Regions from separate parts of the Streptomyces sp. NPDC016677 genome, predicted to be linked through region 2. Evidence: predicted binding sites of a transcription regulator. Region 2 holds the regulator's gene; each other region holds the start of a gene.

Region 1 (7,693 bases), on a different contig from region 2:
CGAAGTCACCAGCGGACGTATCCCGTGCCTCACCTTCCAGGGCCACCTGGGTGAGAAACACTGGGTGAAGCGGTTCACCCGCAAGGGCGCGCCGGGCGCGTATCTGCGGGTGATCGTGCCCGGCGAGGTGCGGGCGGGCGACCCGGTCGAAGTCGTGCACCGGCCTGCTCACGAGGTGACGGTGGCGCTGCAGTTCCGCGCGGTGACGACCGAGCGGGAGCTGCTGCCGCGCCTGCTGGCGGCGGGCGAGGCGCTGCACCCGGTGGCGCTCGCGAAGGCACGGGCGTACGCGGAGGGGTCCCGGACGGCCGCCGTTTCCCCGTAGCACCGGCGGGCCTGCCGTACCTTCACCGGCGCTTCACCGGACGGAGGCTCGGTGAGCGAACCGGACGCCGACAGTCCGGGTCACTAACCTTGCGTCATGACAACGGCATTGATTACGGGATCGACGTCAGGCATCGGCGCCGCGTTCGCGCGGCGGCTGGCGGCCGACGGGCACGACCTGGTGCTGGTCGCCCGTGACACCCGGCGACTGCGCGAGCAGGCGACCGAACTGCACGACCGGCACGGTATCGAGGCCGAGGTCCTGACCGCCGACCTGGCCGAGGACACCGGCATCGAGGCGGTGGCCGCCCGGCTGGAGGACCGCAAGAACCCGGTCGACCTGCTGGTCAACAACGCCGGCTTCGGCAACAAGGGCCGCTACCTCGACGTCCCGATGGCCGACGAGCTGCGGATGCTCAAGGTGCACTGCGAGGCGGTGCTGCGGCTGACGTCGGCGGCGACGACGGCGATGCGCGCGCGGGGCCGCGGCGGCGTGGTCAACGTGGCCTCGGTCGCGGCGTTCGTCCCGCGCGGCACGTACGGCGCCTCCAAGGCGTGGGTCGTGCAGTTCACGCAGGGCGCGGCGAGGGACCTGGCCGGCAGCGGCGTACGGCTCATGGCGCTGGCCCCCGGCTTCGTGCGCACGGAGTTCCACGAGCGGGCCGGGATGGGCACGGACAGCATCCCCGACTGGATGTGGCTGGACGCCGACAAGGTGGTCGCGGCGGCCCTCGACGACCTGGCCCGCGGCAAGACCCTGTCGATCCCCGACCCCCGCTACAAGGCCCTGATGGGCGCGGCGAAGCTGGTGCCGCGGGGCATGCTGGGGGCGGTCAGCTCGCGGACGCGGAAGTACGGGCCGCAGTGAGCCGCGCCCCGGGGTGGGCGTGACGCACAGCCGCGGGTGATGGAGGGGAGGGGCGACCGGTCGGCCGGTCGCCCCTCCCCCCGCGCGTCAACGGCGCGTTGCCATGCGCACGAACGCCGCCCATTCATCGACGCCGACGGTGAGGATCGACTCCGTCGGCCGCTTGGAGTCACGTATCAGCACGGACGCGCCGATGTCCGCGACCTCGACGCAATCTCCGCCATTGCCTGCGCTGTAGCTGCTCTTGGCCCAGAGCGGCTCAGCAGCGCCGGACGTGGGACCGCCTGTCTTCATACTTCTCCCAACAGCTTCTCGATGAAGGTCAGAGACTCCCTCGGAGTCAGCGCCTGCGCTCGGAGAACGCCGTACGTCGCCTCCAACGAACCGACCTTCTTCGGGTCCGCGTACAGGGCGCTCACGTCCTGTACCTCCATGTAAGCCATCCTGCGCTGATCCGCCGAGTGGATCAACGTGAACGGACCGGCCAGACCCGCGTGTTCATCGCGGTCTGTCGGCATCACCTGCAACTCGACGTTGCGCTGATCGTCGCCGAGCTGGCCGCGAACGCCGTCACGCACGGCCGGGTCCCCGGACGGGACGCGGAGATGCGGCTGGTCCCCTTCCCTGACCTCGGGTTCGTACGGGTCGAGGTGAGCGACACGCTCGGGGAGTGCCTGCCGCGGCCGACGAGCGGTGATCCCGGCGAGGACAGCGGGCGTGGTCTGCTGCTGGTGGCCGCGCTCGCCGACCGCTGGGGCGTGTGCGAACGGGCCGGCGGTCCCGGGAAGACGGTGTGGGCGATGGTCGTGGCCGTGTCCGACGGGCGCTACGCCTCCGGTCCGTGCCCCTCGCCGCACAGCGAGCGGACCTCCGCCAACAGGTCCGGGTAGTGCTCCCCGTGGGTCTGGCCCCTGGCCGGGGGCGTCGGTGTGAGCGTGCCCAGGTATCGGCCGAGGCCCTGCCGGGTGGTGGGCCGTCGGCTGTCCGCCTGCCGGGGAGCCGGCCTCGGCTGGCCGGGGTGGGGCTGCGGCGGCCGGTACGGCGGGCGCCGCTGAGGAGTCGCTTCAGCACCGCGCGACGCGGAACCCCGGGATCGGCACGCAAGGCATCGAACATGACGTCGCCCCTGACCGGTGTACGCAGCGCCGCCCCCTCCCCTGCGTCCGTGCTCACAGCATGCCCGAGCCCACTGACAACGCGCCGGTGCCCGGCACCCCCTCGAAAGGGGATGCCGGGCACCGGCGTTCAGCGCGCGGGGAGCCTCAGTGGCTGTGGCCGTGGCTGTGACCAGCGGCGGCCGGCTCTTCCTCTTCCTTCTTCTCGACGACCAGGGTCTCGGTCGTCAGGAGGAGGGAGGCGATGGAGGCGGCGTTCTCCAGGGCGGAGCGGGTGACCTTCACCGGGTCGATGACGCCGGCCTTGACCAGGTCGCCGTACTCACCGGAGGCGGCGTTGTAACCGCTGCCCTTCTCCAGCTCCTTGACCTTGGAGACGATGACGTAGCCCTCCAGGCCGGCGTTCTCCGCGATCCAGCGCAGCGGCTCGACGACGGCGCGGGCGACCACGGAGACACCGGTGGCCTCGTCGCCGGTCTTGTCGAGGTTGCCCTCCAGGACCTTGGACGCGTGGACCAGGGCGGAGCCACCACCGGAGACGATGCCCTCCTCGACCGCGGCGCGGGTCGCGGAGATGGCGTCCTCCAGACGGTGCTTGCGCTCCTTCAGCTCCACCTCGGTGGCGGCGCCGACCTTGATCACGCACACGCCGCCGGCCAGCTTGGCGAGGCGCTCCTGGAGCTTCTCGCGGTCCCAGTCGGAGTCCGTGGCCTCGATCTCGGCCTTGATCTGGTTGACGCGGCCCTCGACGTCGGCCTTGTCGCCGGCACCGTCGACGATGGTGGTGTCGTCCTTGGTGACGGTGATGCGGCGGGCGGTGCCGAGCACGTCCAGACCGACCTGGTCGAGCTTGAGGCCGACCTCCTCGGAGATGACCGTGGCGCCGGTGAGGACGGCCATGTCCTGGAGCATCGCCTTGCGGCGGTCACCGAAGCCGGGGGCCTTGACGGCCACCGCGTTGAAGGTACCGCGGATCTTGTTGACGACCAGGGTGGAGAGGGCCTCGCCCTCGACGTCCTCGGCGATGATCAGCAGCGGCTTGGAGGAGTTGGCCTGGATGACCTTCTCCAGCAGCGGCAGCAGGTCCTGGATGGAGGAGATCTTGCCCTGGTTGATCAGGATGTAGGCGTCCTCCAGGACGGCCTCCATGCGCTCCTGGTCCGTGACGAAGTACGGCGACAGGTAGCCCTTGTCGAAGGCCATGCCCTCGGTGAAGTCCAGCTCCAGACCGAAGGTGTTGGACTCCTCGACGGTGATGACACCGTCCTTGCCGACCTTGTCCATCGCCTCGGCGATCAGCTCGCCGACCTGGCTGTCCTGCGCGGACAGCGCGGCGACGGCGGCGATGTCGGACTTCTCGTCGATCGGGCGGGCGGTGGCGAGAAGGTCGTCGGAGACCGCCTTGACGGCCGCGTCGATGCCCTTCTTCAGCAGCGCCGGGGAGGCACCGGCGGCGACGTTCTTCAGGCCCTCACGGACCAGCGCCTGGGCCAGGACCGTGGCGGTGGTGGTGCCGTCACCCGCGATGTCGTTGGTCTTGGTCGCCACCTCCTTCACCAGCTGGGCGCCCAGGTTCTCGTACGGGTCCTCGATCTCGACCTCACGGGCGATCGTGACACCGTCGTTGGTGATGGTGGGGGCACCGAACTTCTTGTCGATGACGACATTGCGGCCCTTGGGGCCGATCGTCACCTTCACCGTGTCAGCGAGCTTGTTGACGCCGCGCTCGAGGGCGCGACGGGCGTCCTCGTCGAACTTCAGGATCTTCGCCATGGGAGCGTGAGCCCTCTTCCGGAATATGGGTTAACGACGCTGCGCCCCGGGCGCCCGGCTTCTTGGTGGTGGCGGGGGCCAGGGGCGCAGCTGAAAAGCAATGTGCTTCGAAGCGAAGTGCTTCGGGTGAACTACTTCTCGACGATCGCGAGGACGTCGCGGGCCGAGAGGACGAGGTACTCCTCGCCGTTGTACTTCACCTCGGTGCCGCCGTACTTGCTGTAGAGCACGACGTCGCCGACGGAGACGTCGAGCGGAAGACGGTTGCCGTCCTCGAAGCGGCCCGGGCCCACGGCCAGGACGACGCCCTCCTGGGGCTTCTCCTTGGCAGTGTCCGGAATGACCAGGCCCGAGGCCGTGGTCTGCTCGGCGTCGAGCGGCTGGACCACGATGCGGTCCTCGAGCGGCTTGATGGCAACCTTGGAGCTGGCGGTCGTCACGATCCGACCTCCCCCTTCGGAGATCTCACGGGGTTAACTGTCTGAGGTGGCGACCAGGTCGATCCGTCGTCGCGGGTGCCGGACCTGCCCGTCGCGTTGTTGGCACTCTCCTGGGGGGAGTGCCAGACCTGAGACTATGACTGTGGTTAGCACTCGGTCAAGCGGAGTGCCAATCCTCGCGGCGCGTCGGCGGGGATTCGCTGGTGGACGCCGGTTTCCGTGACGTTCCGGCGAGGGGCGTCACCGGGACGTCACAGGTAGTCCTCCAGGCGCCCCACCCTCAGCCCCTCCCTCTCGATCTCCCGCAGCACCCGCTCCGTACGCGCCGTCAGGGATGCCCCCTTCGGGCGGTCCGGGTCGACGGCGATGATGTCGCCGGGGCGCAGGCGGGGCTCGCCGCGGGTGAAGGCCAGCGCGCCGGTCGCGTCCGGGGCGGCCCGCCACAGGACGACCGCCGTGATGCCGCAGCCGGCGGCGGCCCGCAGGGTCGCCGTGTCGTAGCGGCCGTAGGGCGGGCGGAAGAGCCGGGGGCGGACGCCGAAGCGGGACTTCAGCTTGCGCTGCTGGCCGCAGATCTCGGCGCGCTGACCGGCGTAGGGCAGGCCGCGCAGGGCGGGGTGGTCGAGGGTGTGGTTCTGCAGGCTCGCGCCGACCGCGCGCAGCCGCGCGAAGTGGCCGTACGCCGGTCCGGCGACCTTGTCGGTGAGGAACAGCGTGACCGGCAGCCGCCGGTCGCGGACCAGGGCGGGGAAGCCGGGGTCGCGTTCGGCGCCGTCGTCGTAGGTGAGGAAGACGACGCGGTCGCGGGTCGGGACGTGGTCGACGACGGGCGGCAGGCCGCCCGCCGGACCCCCGCCCGTCCCGGGGCCCGTCCCGGGACGGGCGGGGGCGCCGGCCGTGGCGCAGGCGGTGAGGAGAGCGGCGGCCAGGGCGGCTCCCGCCGCGGCCGCCCGGCGCCGCCTCACAGGTGGTCCTCCAGCCGCCTCACAGATAGTCCTCCGCGCGGCTCGCAGGCGGGCCTCCAAGCGGCTCGCGGGTGGTCCTCCGAGCGCCTCACAGGTAGTCCTCCAGGCGGGCCACCGCGTATCCCTCGGCGGTGACCTTGTCCAGGAAGCGGCGGACCATGTCGCGCATGGTGCCGTCCCAGTCCTTGGTGCCGCGGAAGTGGGTGAGGACGATGTCGCCGGGGTGGATCTCGCGGTCCCACTCGCGGTAGTCCCAGTGGTCGGCGAAGACCTCCTCGTTCCACAGCGGGACGTGTGTGATGCCGCAGCTCTTGGCTGCGACCAGCGTGTCCTGGTTGTAGTTGCCGAAGGGCGGGCGGAAGACGGAGGGGCGCTTGCCGTACTGCTCGCGGATCACCTCCTGCATGCCGCAGATCTCGCGCCGCTGCTCGGCGTAGGAGAGGCCGGGCAGGTAGGGGTGGGTGAGGGTGTGGTTGTTCAGGGTGACGCCGCGGGCCCGCATCTTCTTGAAGTAGGCGTAGTCGTCCTTCACCAGGTAGTCGCTGAGGAAGGCGGTGTACGGCACCTTGAGGTCGCTCATCATCTTCAGGAAGCGGCGGTCCTTCTCGCCGCCGTCGTCGATGGTGAGGAAGACGATCTTCTCCTTGGTCGGGACCGTGGTGAAGACCGGCGGGAGGCCGCGTTCGGTGTGGTCGTCGACCTCGAAGCCGTCGCGGGTGGGGATCTCCGGTTTCTCGGCCGGGGGCGGGGGCGCGGGCAGCGGGGCCCGCTTCAGCCCCCAGCGCTTCGCCACGGCGTGCGCGGCGCGCAGCTTGCCTGCGTAGGCGTCCAGCGCGCGGGCCGGGGGCGCCTGGAGGGGCTGGCCGGCGGCGGGCCGCACGTCGGAGGAGCCCAGCGCACAGCCCGGGACGAGCATGGCGAGGGCGAGCACGGCGAGACCGCCACGGACGCGCGCCTTCCCTCTGCGACGTACCCGATTTTTGTCATTTTGTACTACTGCTCGCATGGTGCCGGATCCTCGCAGCCGCCGGACCGTCAGCCCGCCCGACACGCGACCGGAGGTGAACGGTCCACCGCCTGGCCCACAATGGCCCGGTGAACGACCTCGACGCCCTCCTCGCCCTCGACACCCCCGCCGGCCGCGACCTGCTCGACCAGGTGCGCGACACCGATCCCGCCGAGGAGCTGGCCGTCGCCACCCGGCTGCGCCGCACCCACCCGGCCGGCCTCGTCTCGGCGGCGCTGGGCCAGGCCCGGCTGCGGCAGCGGGCGGTGGCGAAGTTCGGGGCCGAGGACGCCGGGCGGATGTTCTTCACGCCCAACGGGGTCGAGCAGTCGACGCGGGCGAGTGTCGCCGCGTACCGCGCCCGGCGCTTCACCGAGCTGGGCGTGACCTCCGTCGCCGACCTGTGCTGCGGGATCGGCGGGGACGCGATCGCGCTGGCCCGCGCCGGGATCAGGGTGCTGGCGGTGGACCGGGACCCGGCGACGGCCGCCGCGGCCCGCGCCAACGCCGAGGCGCTGGGGCTCGACGGGCTGATCGAGGTGTGGGAGGGGGATGTCGCGGAGGTGGAGACCGGCGGGTACGACGCGGTCTTCGTCGACCCCGCCCGGCGAGGCGGCCGGGGCCGGATCTTCGACCCCGAGGCCTACTCGCCGCCCCTGTCGTGGGCCGTGCGGGCGGCCCGTACGGCGTCCCGGGCCGCCGCGCTGAAGGTGGCGCCCGGCATCCCGCACGAGGCGGTGCCCGAGGGCGCCGAGGCCGAGTGGATCTCCGACGGCGGGGACGTCAAGGAGGCGGTGCTGTGGTTCGGCACCGAGCCGGGCGCGGTGCGGGCGACGCTGCTGCCGGGCCCGCGCACCCTGCTCTCCCGCCGGCTGCCCGACCCGGACGTCCGCACCCCCGGCCGGTACCTCTACGAGCCGGACGGCGCCGTCATCCGCGCCCATCTGGTCGCCGAGGTGGCCGACCAGGTCGGCGGCGGGCTGCTCGACGCGACGATCGCGTACGTCACCGCGGACGCGCTGCTGCCGACGCCGTACGCCACGGCGTACGAGATCACCGACCTGCTGCCCTTCAACGTCAAGAAGCTGAGGGCGCTGCTGCGGGAGCGCGGCGTCGGGACGCTGACCGTGAAGAAGCGGGGGTCGGCGGTCGAGCCGGAGGAGCTGCGGAGGAAGGTCAAGCCGCAGGGGCCGCACGCGGCG
Region 2 (7,693 bases):
CGGCGGGGTTCGGCGCCGTCCAGATCGTCCAGCGTCCACAGCTCACCGGCGCTGGAGTAGACGACCCGGGTGCCGTCGGTGGCCGCGTGCCGGGCGTAGAAGCCTCCGAGGGGGGTGTGGCGGCGCAGGTCGGTGCCGTCGGCGAGGGAGGAGTACACCGCGCCGGTGCCCTCGTGGTCGGAGAGGAACGCGAGCCGGTCCCCGACCCAGAAGGGGTACTCGATGTTGCCGTCGAGGTCCTGGTGCAGCCGTACGAACTCCCCGTCGTCCTCGGTGTCGATCCACAGCTTGCCGGCCGTACCGCCCCGGTACCGCTTCCACCAGGCGGCCTCGCGGCCCATCGGCGCGGAGAGCAGCACGGTGCGCGGGCCGAACGCGACGTCGCCGACGGGGCCGTAGGGCAGGGTTTCGGCGGGGCCGCCGTCCAGCGGGACCGCGCGGGCCCAGGTGCGGCGCAGGCTGGCCTGGCCGTAGGTGCTGATGGCCAGCACCCGGCCGTCAGGCAGCCAGCCGCGGACCTGGGTCTTGAGGCTGCCCCAGTACGTCAGCCGCCGGGACGGGCCGCCCTCGGCCGGCGCGACGTGCACCTCGGGGGCGCCGTCCCGGGTGGAGGTCCAGGCCACCGTGGTGCCGTCGGGCGAGATGCGCGGCTGGGTGACGGGGGTGTTGTCGGCGCTGACCCGCCAGGCGCGTCCCCCGTCGAGGGGCGCGAGCCACACGTCGTCCTCGGCGGTGAACGCGGTCAACTCACCGTGTGGATGCGGGAACCGGAGGTAGGCAGCAGCTGCGGACTGAGTCACCCCCTCACCCTAAGCAGCGGCGGCGGCGCGGGACAGGGGTTTGGATCACTTGCCCTCGGGCCAGCACTGGGGGCGGGTCTGGCAGTAGACGGTCTTGGTGACGGTCACGGTGACGGTGGGCCCCGGTCCGTTCCGCGTCGGGTCGCTGTTCACCGGCGGGGTGGGGGTGGCGTCGCAGTCGCCCAGCCCGCTGACCCGGAAGCGCTCCTTGCCGTCGACCTTGGCGGTGAGTTCGCCGCGCACGCAGGCGCCCTCGACGACGCGGGTGACGTGGCCGTCGACGGTGATGTCCTTGCCGTCGTCGGTCTGCCCCTCGCAGTCGATCTCCGCCACGGTCCGCTCTCCCGCGGAAGGGCTCGCACCGCCGTCGTAGGACGCGTTGCAGGTGATCCACCGCACGCCCGTGTCCCGCCGCTCCAGTTCGCGGGTGACCGTCTCGTCGGTGGTGTACGCCACCGACGCGGAACTCACGCCGGCGGGATCGCAGGCCACCACGGAGCCGACGACCACGACGGCCAGTACGGCGGCCGGTACCCCGCGCCGCCCGAGCCGAAGACGCCTCAAAACCCCCATGCGGGCAGACTGCCACCGACGGGGGCGGGACGGTAGGGCGCATACGGCCACTCCGCACCACCCCGGCGCGGTCAGCCCCAGCGACCCGTGCGCCCCAGGAGCAGGGCGGCGGCGGCGGTTCCCGCGGTCGAGGTGCGCAGGACGGTGGGGCCGAGCACGTACGGCCGGGCGCCCGCCTCCTGGAAGAGCGCCAACTCCTCGGGGGAGACGCCGCCTTCGGGGCCGACGACGAGCACGATGTCGCCTTCGGCGGGCAGTCCGGCGCCGGCCAGCGGGATCTCGCCGCTCTCGTGGAGTACGGCGGCGAAGTCGGCGTCGGCCAGAAGTGACGCGACGCGCTTGGTCGTCGCCGCGTCCGCGACCTCGGGGAAGCGGACCCGGCGGGACTGCTTGCCGGCCTCCCGGGCGGTGGCCCGCCACTTGGCGAGCGCCTTGAGGCCCCGGTCGCCCTTCCACTGTGTGACGCACCGGGACGCCGCCCAGGGCACGATCGCGTCGACGCCGACCTCGGTCATCGTCTCGACGGCCAGCTCCCCCCGGTCGCCCTTGGGGAGGGCCTGCACGACGGTGATACGGGGCCGGGGCGCGGGCTCCTCGACCACGGCGTGCAGCCCCGTGACGACCAGGCGGTCCTTGCCCTCGGCGGCTTTGACGACGCCCTCGGCCCAGTGGCCGCGCCCGTCGGTGAGGACGACGTCCTCGCCGGGCCGCAGCCGCTTCACGGAGACGGCGTGCCGTCCCTCGGGGCCGTCGAGGACGTACTCCCCGCCGGACAGGCCGTCGAGGGAGTCGGCCACGAACACCGGTGCCGTCATCGGTCCGCGCCTCCGGTGGTGTAGTGCGACAACGCCGCCCCGGCGGCGGTGAGTTCGGACACGAGCACCTCCATGAGCTGCCCGGCGGGCAGGTCGCGGGCCATCCGGTGGCCCTGTCCCGCCCACAGGGCCAGGCCCTGCGGGTCGCCCGCCCGCCCGGCCGCCTTGCGCACCGGCGCGGTGAGGTGGTGGACGTCCGGGTAGGCGGCGGGGGCGTAGGGGCCGTGCTCGCGCAGGAAGCGGTTGACCAGGGCGCGGGCGGGGCGTCCGGAGAAGGCGCGGGTCAGCTGGGTGCGGACGAACAGGGGGTTGGTCAGCGCGGCCTTGTGCAGGGCGTGCGCGCCGGACTCTGCGGTGGCGAGGAAGGCGGTGCCGAGCTGGGCCGCGCTCGCGCCGGCCGCGAGGACGGCGGCGATCTGGCCCCCGCGCATCAGGCCGCCGGCGGCTATGACCGGCAGGTTCACCGCCTCGCGCACCTGGGCGACCAGCGACAGCACCCCGATGCCGGAACCGTCCGTCTCCGGGGCGTCCCGGTGGGTGCCCTGGTGGCCGCCGGCCTCGACGCCCTGTGCGATCACCGCGTCGGCGCCGGCCTCCTCGACGGCCCGGGCCTCGTCGGCGGTGGTGGCGGTGACCACGGCGAAGGTGCCGACGCGGTGCAGGGCGTCGATCACCTCGCGGCCGGGGACGCCGAAGTGGAACGACACCACCGGCACGGGGTTGTCGAGCAGTACGGCCAGCTTGGTCTCGTAGCCGTCGTCCCGGCCGCTGTCCGGGTCGCCGAGTTCCGTCTCGTACCAGGCGGCCTCGCCGGCCAGCTGGTGGGCGTAGACGCCGATGGCCGCGGGGTCGGCCGTCTCCGGCTGCGGCAGGAAGAGGTTCACGCCGAACGGGCGGCCCGTCAGGCTCCGCAGCTGCTTGATCTCCTGGTACATCCCGTCGGGCGTCTTGTACCCGGCGGCCAGGAAGCCGAGTCCGCCCGCCTCGCAGACGGCGGCGGCCAGCCGGGGCACGGAGACGCCGCCCGCCATGGGAGCCTGCACGATCGGGTACGGGAAGAGATCGGTCAGCGCGGAGGACATGACCGCATGGTGCCACGTCCTCCGGACAAGTCCGAATCCGGGCTTCCGCCGCCGGAACGGGGCGCCCGGCCGGTGTCCCGCGCGGGTCCGTACGGCTCGGGACCGGTGCCCGCGCGGGTACCGAACCGGTGCCCGTACGGCACGCGCCCCGGGCCCGCGCCGGACCCGGCTCAGCGGCCGTTGAAGGCGTCCTTCAGCCGGGAGAACAGGCCCTGCTGACCCGGCTGGAACTGCCCCTGGGGCCGCTCCTCGCCGCGCAGCTTGGCCAGTTCGCGCAGCAGGCGCTCCTGGTCGGGGTCGAGCTTGGTCGGGGTCTGGACCTCGACGTGCACGATGAGGTCGCCCCGGCCGCCGCCGCGCAGGTGGGTCACGCCGCGGCCGTGCAGCGGGATCGACTGGCCGGACTGCGTGCCCGGGCGGATGTCGACCTCTTCCAGGCCGTCCAGCGTCTCCAGCGGCACCTTGGTGCCGAGGGCCGCCGCCGTCATCGGCAGGGTGACCGTGCAGTGCAGGTCGTCGCCCCGGCGCTGGAACTGCGAGTGCGGCAGCTCGTGGATCTCGACGTACAGGTCGCCGGCCGGGCCGCCGCCGGGGCCGACCTCGCCCTCGCCCGCGAGCTGGATCCGGGTGCCGTTGTCGACACCGGCCGGAATCTTCACCGTCAGCGTGCGGCGGGAGCGGATGCGGCCGTCGCCCGCGCACTCGGGGCACGGGGTCGGCACGACCGTGCCGAAGCCCTGGCACTGGGGGCAGGGCCGCGAGGTCATGACCTGGCCCAGGAAGGACCGGGTGACCTGCGAGACCTCACCGCGTCCGCGGCACATGTCACAGGTCTGCGCCGAGGTGCCGGGGGCCGCGCCCTCGCCGTTGCAGGTGTTGCAGACGACGGCCGTGTCGACCTGGATGTCCTTGGTCGTACCGAAGGCGGCCTCGTCCAGCTCCACCTCGATACGGATCATCGCGTCCTGGCCGCGGCGGGTGCGCGAACGGGGTCCCCGCTGCGACGCCGTACCGAAGAACGCGTCCATGATGTCCGAGAAATTCCCGAAGCCGCCCGCGCCGAAACCGCCGGCCGCGCCGCCGCCGCTCTGCGACAGGGGGTCGCCGCCGAGGTCGTAGACCTGCTTCTTCTGCGGGTCCGACAGCACCTCGTAGGCGGCGTTGATCTCCTTGAACCGCTCCTGGGTCTTCGGATCGGGATTGACGTCCGGGTGCAGCTCGCGGGCGAGCCTCCGGAACGCCTTCTTGATCTCGTCCTGGGACGCGTCGCGGCGTACGCCGAGTACGGCGTAGTAGTCCGTGGCCACTTATGACTCCGCCAGGATCTGTCCGACGTACCGTGCCACTGCGCGTACCGCTCCCATCGTTCCCGGGTAGTCCATGCGGGTCGGTCCGACCACGCCGAGCTTGGCAACCGCCTCGCCGCCCGAACCGTAGCCCACCGACACGACGGACGTGGAGTTGAGTCCTTCATGGGCGTTCTCATGACCGATCCGTACGGTCACGCCCGGATCCTTCGCCTCGCCGAGCAGCTTGAGGAGCACGACCTGCTCCTCCAGCGCCTCCAGCACCGGCCGGATCGTGAGGGGGAAGTCATGGCCGAAGCGGGTGAGATTGGCGGTGCCGCCGATCATCAGCCGCTCCTCGTTCTCCTCGACCAGCGTCTCCAGCAGGGTGGAGAGCACGGTGGCGACCGTACCGCGCTCCTCCGCCTCGAAGGCGTCGGGGAGGTCCTCGACCAGCGTCGGCACGTCCGTGAACCGGCGCCCCGCGACCCGGCTGTTGAGCCGCGCCCGCAGATCCGCCACCGAGGTCTCGCCGAACGGCGACGGGCAGTCCACCATGCGCTGCTCGACCCGTCCGGTGTCCGTGATCAGCACCAGCATCAGGCGCGCGGGCGCCAGCGAGAGCAGCTCCACGTGCCGCACGGTCGAGCGGGTCAGCGACGGGTACTGCACCACGGCGACCTGCCGGGTCAGCTGCGCCAGCAGCCGCACCGTACGGGCCACCACGTCGTCGAGGTCGACGGCGCCCTCCAGGAAGTTCTGGATCGCGCGCCGCTCGGGGGCCGTCATCGGCTTGACCCCGGCGAGCTTGTCGACGAAGAGCCGGTAGCCCTTGTCGGTGGGGATGCGCCCGGCGCTGGTGTGCGGCTGGGCGATGAACCCCTCCTCCTCCAGCGCCGCCATGTCGTTGCGCACAGTCGCCGGGGAGACGCCGAGGCTGTGCCGCTCGGTGAGGGCCTTGGAGCCGACGGGCTCCTCGGTGCCGACGTAGTCCTGGACGATGGCGCGCAGCACTTGCAGCCTTCGTTCACTGAGCATCGCGCACACCTCCCGGTCACGTCCGGCTACTTCTGCCCTGGCACTCACCGCGTGCGAGTGCCAGACTTCCCCGGCCCAGTGTACGGCCGTGGGGTACACCCCCGGCAAGGGCCGCCCCGTGCTGCCGTCCCCGGCGGGCTCGCACCGCTAGCGTCGCCGCCATGACGGTGACTTGGGAAGAGCTGGGCTGGGAGAGGTTGGCGGCCGGGGTGGGGCGGCGCCGGCTGCCGGTGTGGGACTGCACGGCGGGGCTCGTGGTCGGCGGCGACGCGGCACTGGTGGTCGACGCGGGGTCGAGCCTCGGCGAGGGCGCGCGGCTGTGCACCGAGGCGCTGCGGCTGGCCGGCCGGCGTGTGACGCATCTCGCGCTGACCCACGCCCACTTCGACCACGTCTTCGGGGCGGCGGCGTTCGCGGGGGCGGAGGTGTACGGCGCGGCGGGGGTGGACGCGGCCCTCGGCGCGGGGCGGGCGGCGCTGCGGGCGGACGCGCTGGCCAACGGGCTGGACCGACGCCGCGCGGCGGAGGCGGTGGACGCGCTGGTGTCCGTCCGGCACGAGGTGGACGGCGAGCGGACCCTCGACCTGGGCGGCGGCCGGCGGGTGCTGCTGGCCGCCGTGGGCCCGGGGCACACCGCCCATGACCTGGCGGTCGTGGTGCCGGGCAGTCCGGCGGTCGTCTTCTGCGGGGACCTGGTGGAGGAGTCGGGGCAGCCGCAGGCGGGGCCCGACGCGCTTCCCGGGCAGTGGCCGGCCTCGCTGGACCGGCTGCTCGGCCTGGGCGGTGAGGACGCGCTGTACGTGCCCGGTCACGGGGCGGTGGTGGACGCGGCGTTCGTCCGGGCGCAGCGGGACGCGCTGGCGGCCCGGTTCGGCGTGTCGTACTGATCACCCGCGTGGCGTTCCTCGTATCGTCGGCAGAATGCGCCAGTACTCCGCCGATCTCACGCCCCCGTGGAAGAAGCCGCAGCCGGTGCCCGAGGTGCCGGCCGATCCCGGTCTCGTCGTGGAGGAGCCCGGCACCGGGTTCTGCGGCGCGGTGATCGGCTGCGAGGCGGGCACGGTGACGCTGGAGGACCGCTTCGGCAAGCACCGGGTCTTCCCGCTGGAGCCGCGCGGGTTCCTGCTGGAGGGCCGGGTGGTGACGCTGGTCAAGCCGTCGTCGCCGGGTCCGGTACGGCCGTCCCGTACGGCGTCCGGTTCGGTCGCCGTGCCCGGCGCGCGGGCGCGGGTGGCACGGGCGGGGCGGATCTACGTGGAGGGCCGGCACGACGCCGAGCTGGTCGAGAAGGTGTGGGGCGACGACCTGCGGATCGAGGGCGTGGTCGTGGAGTACCTGGAGGGCGTGGACCACCTGCCGTCGATCGTCGCCGACTTCGCGCCGGGCCCGGACGCGCGGCTGGGGGTCCTGGTGGACCACCTGGTGCCGGGGTCGAAGGAGTCACGGATCGCCGAGTCGGTGACCAGTGCGCACGCGCTGGTGGTCGGCCATCCGTACATCGACATCTGGGAAGCCGTGAAGCCGGCCGCGCTGGGCATCCCCGGCTGGCCCCGGGTACCGCGCGGTCAGGACTGGAAGACCGGGGTGTGCCGGGCGCTGGGGTGGCCGGCGGACAACACCGGGGCGGTGTGGCAGGCGATCCTGGCGCGGGTGGGCTCGTACAAGGACCTGGAGCCGGAGCTGCTGGGGCGGGTGGAGGAGCTGATCGACTTCGTCACGGGCGGTGATGTGGCTTGACGCCCTTGTAGGTGCCGAACACGGTGGTGTCCAGCTCGACGCCCAACTGTTCCAGCGGCAGCGGCGCCCCGAACTTGGTGATCCGCTGCACCTGATAGTCAGCTCCCTCGCCTCGTCCGACCGGGTCCGAGTACAGAACACACTGGGCCATGATGGGGTCGACGATCAGGTACGCGGGCACTTCACCAGCAGCGTAGATCAGACGCTTGACGCCATAATCCCGGTCCACGCTGGTCTTCGAGACCACTTCCACGACCAACGTGATCACCTGAGACGGAAGAAGACGTCCTGAGTCCGGGCCGATGCCGAACTCCATGACCACCAGGTCGGGCACAGGTTCGCTGGCCTCGTCGACGACGTCG
Region 3 (7,693 bases), on a different contig from region 2:
CGAGCAGCCCCCGGTTGGCGGGCGCGCCGTCGATCCACGCGAACCCCTCCATCCCCACCCGGTAGTTGAAGGTGACGACGACCAGGTCCCCGTCGGCGGCTATCCGGCGGGCGTCGTAGCCGGGGCTGCCGCCGTGCCCGAGCTTGTAGGCGCCGCCGTGGATCCACACCATCACCGGGCGGCGGGCGGCCGGATCGGCGTCGGGCGTCCAGACGTTGACCGTCAGCCAGTCACCGTCGCCCGGCCCGGCCGCCGCCTGGCCCGGGACCAGCAGGTCCTGCGGGGGCGGCGGACCGAAGGCGTACGCCTCCCGGACGCCGTCCCACGCCTCGGCCGGGCGCGGCGCGGCGAACCGTGCCTCTCCGACCGGCGGCGCGGCGAACGGGATGCCGCGGAAGACGGTGAGCCCGTCCTCCCGGCGTCCGCGCACCGCGCCACCGGTGGTGCCCACCACGGCTCCGCCGCCCCTGCTGACCCGCGTGTCCGTCATCGACCACTCCTGACTGGTTACCGTCGGCCGTACGCCAGTTGGTGATCTCACGGACCCTACGCCCCGCCGGGCACCGCCTCAGCTCAGGGTCCGCAGCGCCGCCGGGTCGAACGGGGCCAGCTCGTCGAGACGGCCGGACAGCACCTTCTCGGCCCACCGCGGGTCCTGGAGCAGCGCCCGGCCGACGGCGACCAGGTCGAACTCGTCGCGCTCCAGCCGGTCCAGCAGCTCGTCGAGGCCCTTGACCGCCGCGCCCTCGCCCGTGAACGCCTTGCCGAACTCGCCGTCGAGCCCCACCGAGCCGACGGTGATGACGGGCTTGCCGGTCAGCTTCTTCGTCCAGCCCGCGAGGTTGAGGTCGGAGCCGTCGAACTCCGGCAGCCAGTAGCGCCGCGTGGACGCGTGGAAGGCGTCGACACCGGCGGCGGCGAGCGGCGCGAGGATCGCGTCCAGCTCCTCGGGGGTCCGGGCGAGCCGGGCGCCGTAGTTGTCCGACTTCCACTGCGAGAACCGGAAGATGACGGGGAACCGCGCGGAGACCCGCTCCCGCACCGCCGCCACGATCTCCGCGGCGAACTTCGTACGGGCCACCGGGTCGCCGCCGTAGGCGTCGGTACGGCGGTTGGTGCTCTCCCACAGGAACTGGTCGACGAGGTAGCCGTGGGCCCCGTGGATCTCGACCCCGTGGAACCCGATGCGCTCGGCGTCGGCGGCGGCCTGCGCGAACGCCGCGACCACGTCGTCGATGTCCTGCTGCGTCATCGCCTTGCCGGTGGCCTCGTCCGCCCCGAGCCGCAGCCCGGACGGTCCGACGGCCGGGGCGTCGGCGAACGGCGGCTCCCCGTCGTTGCGCACCATCCCGATGTGCCACAGCTGCGGCACGATCGTGCCGCCGGCCGCGCGCACCGCCTCGGCGACCTTCGCCCACCCGGCCAGCTGCTCCTCCCCGTGGAACCGCGGCACGCTGTCGCTCTGCCCGGCGGAGGGATGACCGACGTACGTCCCCTCCGTGACGATCAGTCCGACGCCGGCGGCGGCGCGGCGGGCGTAGTACGACACCACGTCCTCGCCCGGGACACCGCCCGGCGAGAACATCCGGGTCATCGGCGCCATCGCGATGCGGTTCGGCACGGTCAGGCCGTTGACCGTGGTGGGCCGGGAGAGGATCTCGGCGGCGCGGGAGGCGGCGTCGGTCACGGGGGGCTCCTTGGCGTGAGGGGGGAACCGGACGGTATGTGCACACGCATGCAACACGCGGCCCTACGCACAACCCGTCTCTCCGCTCACGGCATTCCTGCCGTGCCCTGTCCGTGACCCTGTTCACAGTGGCCGCCGGGGCCACGGGAAAACGCCCGAGGGCGGCACCCCCTGTCGGAACAACAGGAGGCGCCGCCCTCGGAACGAAGGACGCTCGATCAACCCTCGGGTCGATCAGAAGTCCATGTCACCGCCCGGCATGCCGCCGCCGGCCGGGGCGGCGGCGGCCTTCTCCGGCTTGTCGGCGATGACGGCCTCGGTGGTGAGGAACAGCGCGGCGATGGAGGCGGCGTTCTGCAGGGCGGAACGGGTCACCTTCGCCGGGTCGATGATGCCCTCGGCGATCATGTCGACGTACTCACCGGTCGCGGCGTTCAGGCCGTGGCCGACGGTGAGGTTGCGGACCTTCTCCACGACGACGCCGCCCTCAAGACCGCCGTTGACGGCGATCTGCTTCAGCGGGGCCTCCAGCGCGAGCTTCACGGCGTTGGCGCCGGTCGCCTCGTCGCCGTCCAGCTCCAGCTTCTCGAAGACCTGGGAGGCCTGGAGCAGGGCCACGCCACCACCGGCGACGATGCCCTCCTCGACGGCCGCCTTGGCGTTGCGCACGGCGTCCTCGATGCGGTGCTTGCGCTCCTTGAGCTCCACCTCGGTGGCGGCACCGGCCTTGATGACCGCGACGCCGCCCGCGAGCTTGGCCAGGCGCTCCTGGAGCTTCTCGCGGTCGTAGTCCGAGTCGCTGTTCTCGATCTCGGCGCGGATCTGGTTGACCCGGCCGGCGACCTGGTCGGCGGAGCCGGAGCCGTCGACGATGGTGGTCTCGTCCTTGGTGATGACGACCTTGCGGGCGCGGCCCAGGAGGTCCAGGGTCGCGTTCTCCAGCTTGAGGCCGACCTCCTCGGAGATGACCTCGCCGCCCGTGAGGATGGCGATGTCGCCGAGCATGGCCTTGCGGCGGTCGCCGAAGCCCGGGGCCTTGACGGCGACGGACTTGAAGGTGCCGCGGATCTTGTTGACGACCAGCGTCGACAGGGCCTCGCCCTCGACGTCCTCGGCGATGATCAGCAGCGGCTTGCCCGACTGCATGACCTTCTCCAGGAGCGGGAGCAGGTCCTTGACGTTGGAGATCTTGGAGTTGGCGATCAGGATGTACGGGTCGTCGAGGACGGCCTCCATACGCTCCATGTCGGTGGCGAAGTACGCCGAGATGTAGCCCTTGTCGAAGCGCATACCCTCGGTGAGCTCCAGCTCCAGACCGAAGGTCTGGGACTCCTCGACGGTGATGACGCCTTCCTTGCCGACCTTGTCCATGGCCTCGGCGATCAGCTCGCCGATCTGGGTGTCGGCGGCGGAGATGGAGGCCGTGGAGGCGATCTGCTCCTTGGTCTCGACGTCCTTCGCCTGCTCCAGCAGGGCGGCGGAGACGGCCTCGACGGCCTTCTCGATACCGCGCTTCAGGGCCATCGGGTTGGCGCCGGCCGCCACGTTGCGCAGACCCTCGCGCACCAGGGCCTGGGCGAGAACGGTCGCGGTGGTCGTACCGTCACCGGCGACGTCGTCCGTCTTCTTGGCGACTTCCTTGACCAGCTCGGCGCCGATCTTCTCGTACGGGTCCTCGAGCTCGATCTCCTTGGCGATGGAGACACCATCGTTGGTGATCGTGGGGGCGCCCCACTTCTTCTCGAGGACGACGTTGCGGCCCTTGGGGCCGAGCGTCACCTTGACGGCGTCCGCGAGCTGGTTCATGCCGCGCTCGAGGCCGCGCCGCGCCTCCTCGTCGAACGCGATGATCTTGGCCATGTGAAGTGGTCCCTCCAGGACTGGGGGTGATTCCTTCGGACCGCGCCCGCGCCCGCGACGGACGGCTCGCCGGCCTCGTGGTTCCTTCCCCACGGCGGCCCGCGGGCCTCACCGACCCGGTCCTTCGTTGTCACTCTCACCTTCAGAGTGCTAACGCAATGATTAGCACTCGGCCCCTGCGAGTGCAAGCGCCTCCCCCGGATCGGGGGCCGCGCTCAGCCGCCCGCGAACACGGCCCGGACATGCCCCGGACAAGGTCCGGACATGCCGGAGGGCCCGCGCCTCGGTGAGACGCGGGCCCTCCGGAGAAGACCTTCGCTGCGGTGGTCGCGCGTATCAGGCAGTGACGCGGACCATGTCGGCCTGCGGGCCTTTCTGACCCTGCGAGATCTCGAACTCGACCCGCTGGCCTTCTTCAAGGGTGCGGTAGCCGTCCATCTGGATCGCGCTGTAGTGGACGAAAACATCCGCACCACCGTCGACCGCGATGAAGCCGTACCCCTTCTCCGCGTTGAACCACTTGACGGTGCCCTGAGCCATGCCTAACTCCCCTATTACTGGCCCTTGCACAGACCCGCACTTCGCGGATCCGGGTCAGACCTCGCCCCCCAAAAGGCTCGGAGGCGTGCGCCGGAACGCGTCGACCGCGGCCGAATGTATCTGTCCAACTGCCCTCTGCAACAGGTCAATTGGACGAGAAATCTGGACGGGAGCGGTCCGGAATATGGCGAGAAATCGTGAGAATCCGGGGCAAGTCGGGCCACGCAAAGGTTACAGAAGCCACAAAACACGCCCACAGTTTGGCTACATCTGGTCGGGCGTGCGGCGGAAATTCGGAGTTCACGCTTTCGCGATCATCGGCGCGTTCCCCAACTCTACCGTGCTCAACCACATGGAATTGCCCCCTCCGCTTCTATTGCGGAGGGGGCAATTCAGGGGACGGTGGGTGACCGCGTCAGCCGCCCGCGACGGCCGGAATGATCGAGACGCCGGCCCCGTCGGGGGTGGCCGTCTCCAGGCCCTGCTCGAAACGGACGTCGTCGTCGTTGACGTACACGTTGACGAAGCGGCGCAGCTTGCCCTGGTCGTCCAGGACGCGGGCGGAGATGCCGGTGTGGTTCTTCTCCAGATCGGCGATGACCTCGCCGAGGGTGGCCCCTTCGGCGGTCACTTCGGCCTGCCCGCCGGTGTAGGTACGCAGGATGGTCGGGATGCGGACAGAGACACTCACTTGAAACCTCCGGTCAGGGAATCTACGTAGGGACGCGTCACGCCAGCCCCGCCTCGCGGAACGACGCGAGGTTCGGCCGGATCGTCGCCGTGAGCCCGGTCCCCGCGACCGCGTCCAGCGTCTTCAGACCGTCGCCGGTGTTGAGCACGACGGTGGTCAGCGCCGGGTCCAGCACCCCCGCCTCGATGAGCTTCTTCGTCACTCCCACCGTGACACCGCCGGCGGTCTCCGCGAAGATCCCCTCGGTCCGCGCCAGCAGCTTGATCGCGTCGACGACCTGCTCGTCGTTCACGTCCTCCACCGCGCCGCCGGTGCGGCGCGCGATGTCGAGGACGTAGGGGCCGTCGGCCGGGTTGCCGATGGCGAGGGACTTGGCGATGGTGTCCGGCTTCTGCGGGCGGACGACGTCGTGGCCGGCCTTGAAGGCGGTGGAGACCGGGGAGCAGCCCTCGGCCTGGGCGCCGAAGATCTTGTACGGCTTGTCCTCGACCAGGCCGAGCTGGATCAGCTCCTTCAGCCCCTTGTCGATCTTCGTGAGCTGGGAGCCGGAGGCGATGGGCACGACGAGCTGGTCGGGCAGCCGCCAGCCGAGCTGTTCGCAGATCTCGTACGCCAGGGTCTTGGAGCCCTCGGCGTAGTACGGGCGCAGGTTGACGTTGACGAAGCCCCAGCCCTCGCCGGCCGGGTCGCCGATCAGCTCGGAACAGAAGCGGTTGACGTCGTCGTAGTTGCCCTCGATGCCGACGAGTTCGCCGCCGTAGATCGCGGCCATGACGACCTTGCCCTGCTCCAGGTCGTGCGGGATGAACACGCAGGAGCGCAGGCCGGCACGGGCGGCGGCGGCGCCGACGGCACCGGCCAGGTTGCCGGTGGAGGAGCAGGACAGGGTGGTGAAGCCGAAGGCGCGGGCCGCTTCCAGGGCCTGGGCGACGACGCGGTCCTTGAAGGAGTGCGTCGGGTTGCCGGAGTCGTCCTTGACGTACAGGCCGCCGGTGACGCCCAGCTCGGCGGCGAGGCGGTCGGCCTTGACGAGCTTGGTCCAGCCCGGGTTGATGTTGGGCTTGTCGGCGACGTCGGCGGGGACGGGCAGGAGGGGCGCGTACCGCCAGATGTTGGTGGGGCCCGCTTCGATACGCGCGCGGAGCTTCTCGGTGTCGTAGGACGAGAAGTCGTAAGCGATCTCCAGCGGGCCGAAACACTCCTCGCAGGCGAAGACCGGGCCGAGGGGCACGCGGTGGCCGCATTCCCGGCAGGAGAGCGCCGTGGCGGGGCCGAGATCGACGGAGGCGGCGGGGGTGGTGGTGCTTTCGGCAGTCTGCACAGCCATGGAGGCGAGGCCCTTTCTCCTCATCTTCCTCACGACGCATCTCGCCGTGAGACGGATTTGGCACCTTCCCGAGCCGGGAGCCTCGCTTCTTCACGAGTGCCGGCTGGAGGGTTGCCGGGGCTTCATCGGGCCGTGTCCCTCTGCCCCTCTGGATGAGCTGTATGTGGTTGTCAGCGGCGGCCACCCCCGACATGCGATGGTCATCCGCGTTGTTCAAGACTGTAACCGAAGGCCAGGACAGTTGAGATAGTCGTCCGATGCGCGAGATGGATCACATAAGGGATGCGTGGTCCGTACAGGGAGGAGCCGCAGACCGTGCTGGAAGAAGTCGAGCGTTGGCTCAGCGCACGTTCCTGGTCCGTGTCCGACCGGCCGCTCCACCAGATCCTGGCCGCCAAGCAGCGCACGGGCCAGACGGTCAGTGTGGTGCTTCCCGCGCTGAACGAGGAGGAGACGGTCGGCGACATCGTCGCGGCGATCCGGCACGACCTGATGTGCCAGGTTCCGCTGGTCGACGAGATCGTGGTGGTCGACTCCGGGTCGACGGACGCCACCGCGAAGGTGGCCGCGGCGGCCGGCGCCCGTGTCGCGCACCGCGACGAGATCCTCCCGCGCCTCGCGCCCGTGCCCGGCAAGGGCGAGGTGCTGTGGCGGTCGCTGCTGGTGACGGGCGGCGACATCGTGGCGTTCGTCGACGCGGACCTGAGGGAGTTCTCGTCCGACTTCGTCACCGGCATCGTCGGTCCGCTGCTCACCGACCCGGACGTGCACCTGGTCAAGGCCATGTACGACCGTCCGCTGGGCGCCGCCGCCGGGCAGGGCGGCCGGGTCACCGAGCTGATGGCCCGGCCGCTGCTGAACATGCACTGGCCGCGGCTGGCCGGGTTCGTGCAGCCGCTGGGCGGCGAGTACGCGGCCCGCCGCTCGCTGCTGGAGCGGCTGCCGTTCCCCGTGGGGTACGGGGTGGAGCTGGGAATGCTGGTGGACGCGCTGCACCTGGTGGGGCTCGACGCGCTGGCCCAGGTGGACGTCGGGGTGCGCAAGCACCGGCACCAGGACGGGCAGGCGCTGGGCCGGATGTCCGCCGCGATCTACCGCACCGCGCAGCTGCGGCTGGCCCGCGGCCATCTGATCCGGCCGTCGCTGACCCAGTTCGAGCGCGGCGAGGACGGTTTCGAGCCGCGCACCTTCTCGGTGGACACCGAGGAACGGCCGCCGATGCTGGAGATCGCGGAGTACGCGCGGCGCAAGGTGGCGTGAACGTACGTTTGAGCTGGTGACGGCCGGGCTAGGTTGAGGCGTATGGCTTCAACGTTCGGTGCTGCTCAGGTGCTGGTGGCCTCCAACCGTGGCCCCGTCTCGTACGAGATCCAGGAGGACGGTTCGCTGCGGTCGAAACGCGGCGGCGGCGGGCTGGTCTCCGGGCTGTCGGCGATCGGGCCGGACGCGGGGGCGCTGTGGGTGTGCTCGGCGCTGTCCGACGGCGACCGCGAGGCGGTGCGGCGCGGGGCCGGCGAGGACGGCGTGCGGATGCTGGACGTACCGGCGGACGTGCACGCGGACGCGTACAACGGGATCGCCAACTCGG

The links. Region 2 encodes HrcA, which represses chaperone genes, less so after heat shock. Its sites were predicted from a motif close to TTNGCACTCNGNNNNNCNGAGTGCNAA; they were not measured.
Positions count from the first base shown of each region.
Region 1: the regulator HrcA is predicted to act here: its motif matches at 4,667-4,693, upstream of groES (co-chaperone GroES).
Region 3: the regulator HrcA is predicted to act here: its motif matches at 3,675-3,701, upstream of groL (chaperonin GroEL).

Region 1 is NZ_JBVHEO010000003.1:60,933-68,625, reverse strand. Features, by position in the region: gene ACZ3IG_RS10100 (MOSC domain-containing protein) at 1-325, shown strand, start outside; gene ACZ3IG_RS10095 (SDR family NAD(P)-dependent oxidoreductase) at 422-1,192, shown strand; gene ACZ3IG_RS10090 (DUF397 domain-containing protein) at 1,280-1,486, opposite strand; gene ACZ3IG_RS10085 (Scr1 family TA system antitoxin-like transcriptional regulator) at 1,483-1,770, opposite strand; gene ACZ3IG_RS10080 (ATP-binding protein) at 1,654-2,082, shown strand; gene groL (chaperonin GroEL) at 2,455-4,080, opposite strand; gene groES (co-chaperone GroES) at 4,212-4,520, opposite strand; gene ACZ3IG_RS10065 (polysaccharide deacetylase family protein) at 4,772-5,485, opposite strand; gene ACZ3IG_RS10060 (polysaccharide deacetylase family protein) at 5,574-6,491, opposite strand; gene ACZ3IG_RS10055 (THUMP-like domain-containing protein) at 6,581-7,693, shown strand, end outside.
Region 2 is NZ_JBVHEO010000001.1:521,502-529,194, reverse strand. Features, by position in the region: gene ACZ3IG_RS02310 (S41 family peptidase) at 1-800, opposite strand, end outside; gene ACZ3IG_RS02305 (hypothetical protein) at 846-1,373, opposite strand; gene ACZ3IG_RS02300 (16S rRNA (uracil(1498)-N(3))-methyltransferase) at 1,445-2,188, opposite strand; gene ACZ3IG_RS02295 (nitronate monooxygenase) at 2,185-3,270, opposite strand; gene dnaJ (molecular chaperone DnaJ) at 3,441-4,577, opposite strand; gene hrcA (heat-inducible transcriptional repressor HrcA) at 4,578-5,594, opposite strand; gene ACZ3IG_RS02280 (MBL fold metallo-hydrolase) at 5,756-6,481, shown strand; gene ACZ3IG_RS02275 (DUF3097 domain-containing protein) at 6,516-7,331, shown strand; gene ACZ3IG_RS02270 (Uma2 family endonuclease) at 7,309-7,693, opposite strand, start outside.
Region 3 is NZ_JBVHEO010000006.1:397,046-404,738, forward strand. Features, by position in the region: gene ACZ3IG_RS20165 (carboxylesterase/lipase family protein) at 1-490, opposite strand, end outside; gene ACZ3IG_RS20170 (NADH:flavin oxidoreductase) at 569-1,687, opposite strand; gene groL (chaperonin GroEL) at 1,922-3,547, opposite strand; gene ACZ3IG_RS20180 (cold-shock protein) at 3,884-4,087, opposite strand; gene ACZ3IG_RS20185 (ubiquitin-like small modifier protein 1) at 4,503-4,778, opposite strand; gene thrC (threonine synthase) at 4,816-6,105, opposite strand; SAM riboswitch class I at 6,123-6,264, opposite strand; gene ACZ3IG_RS20195 (glucosyl-3-phosphoglycerate synthase) at 6,421-7,365, shown strand; gene ACZ3IG_RS20200 (alpha,alpha-trehalose-phosphate synthase (UDP-forming)) at 7,408-7,693, shown strand, end outside.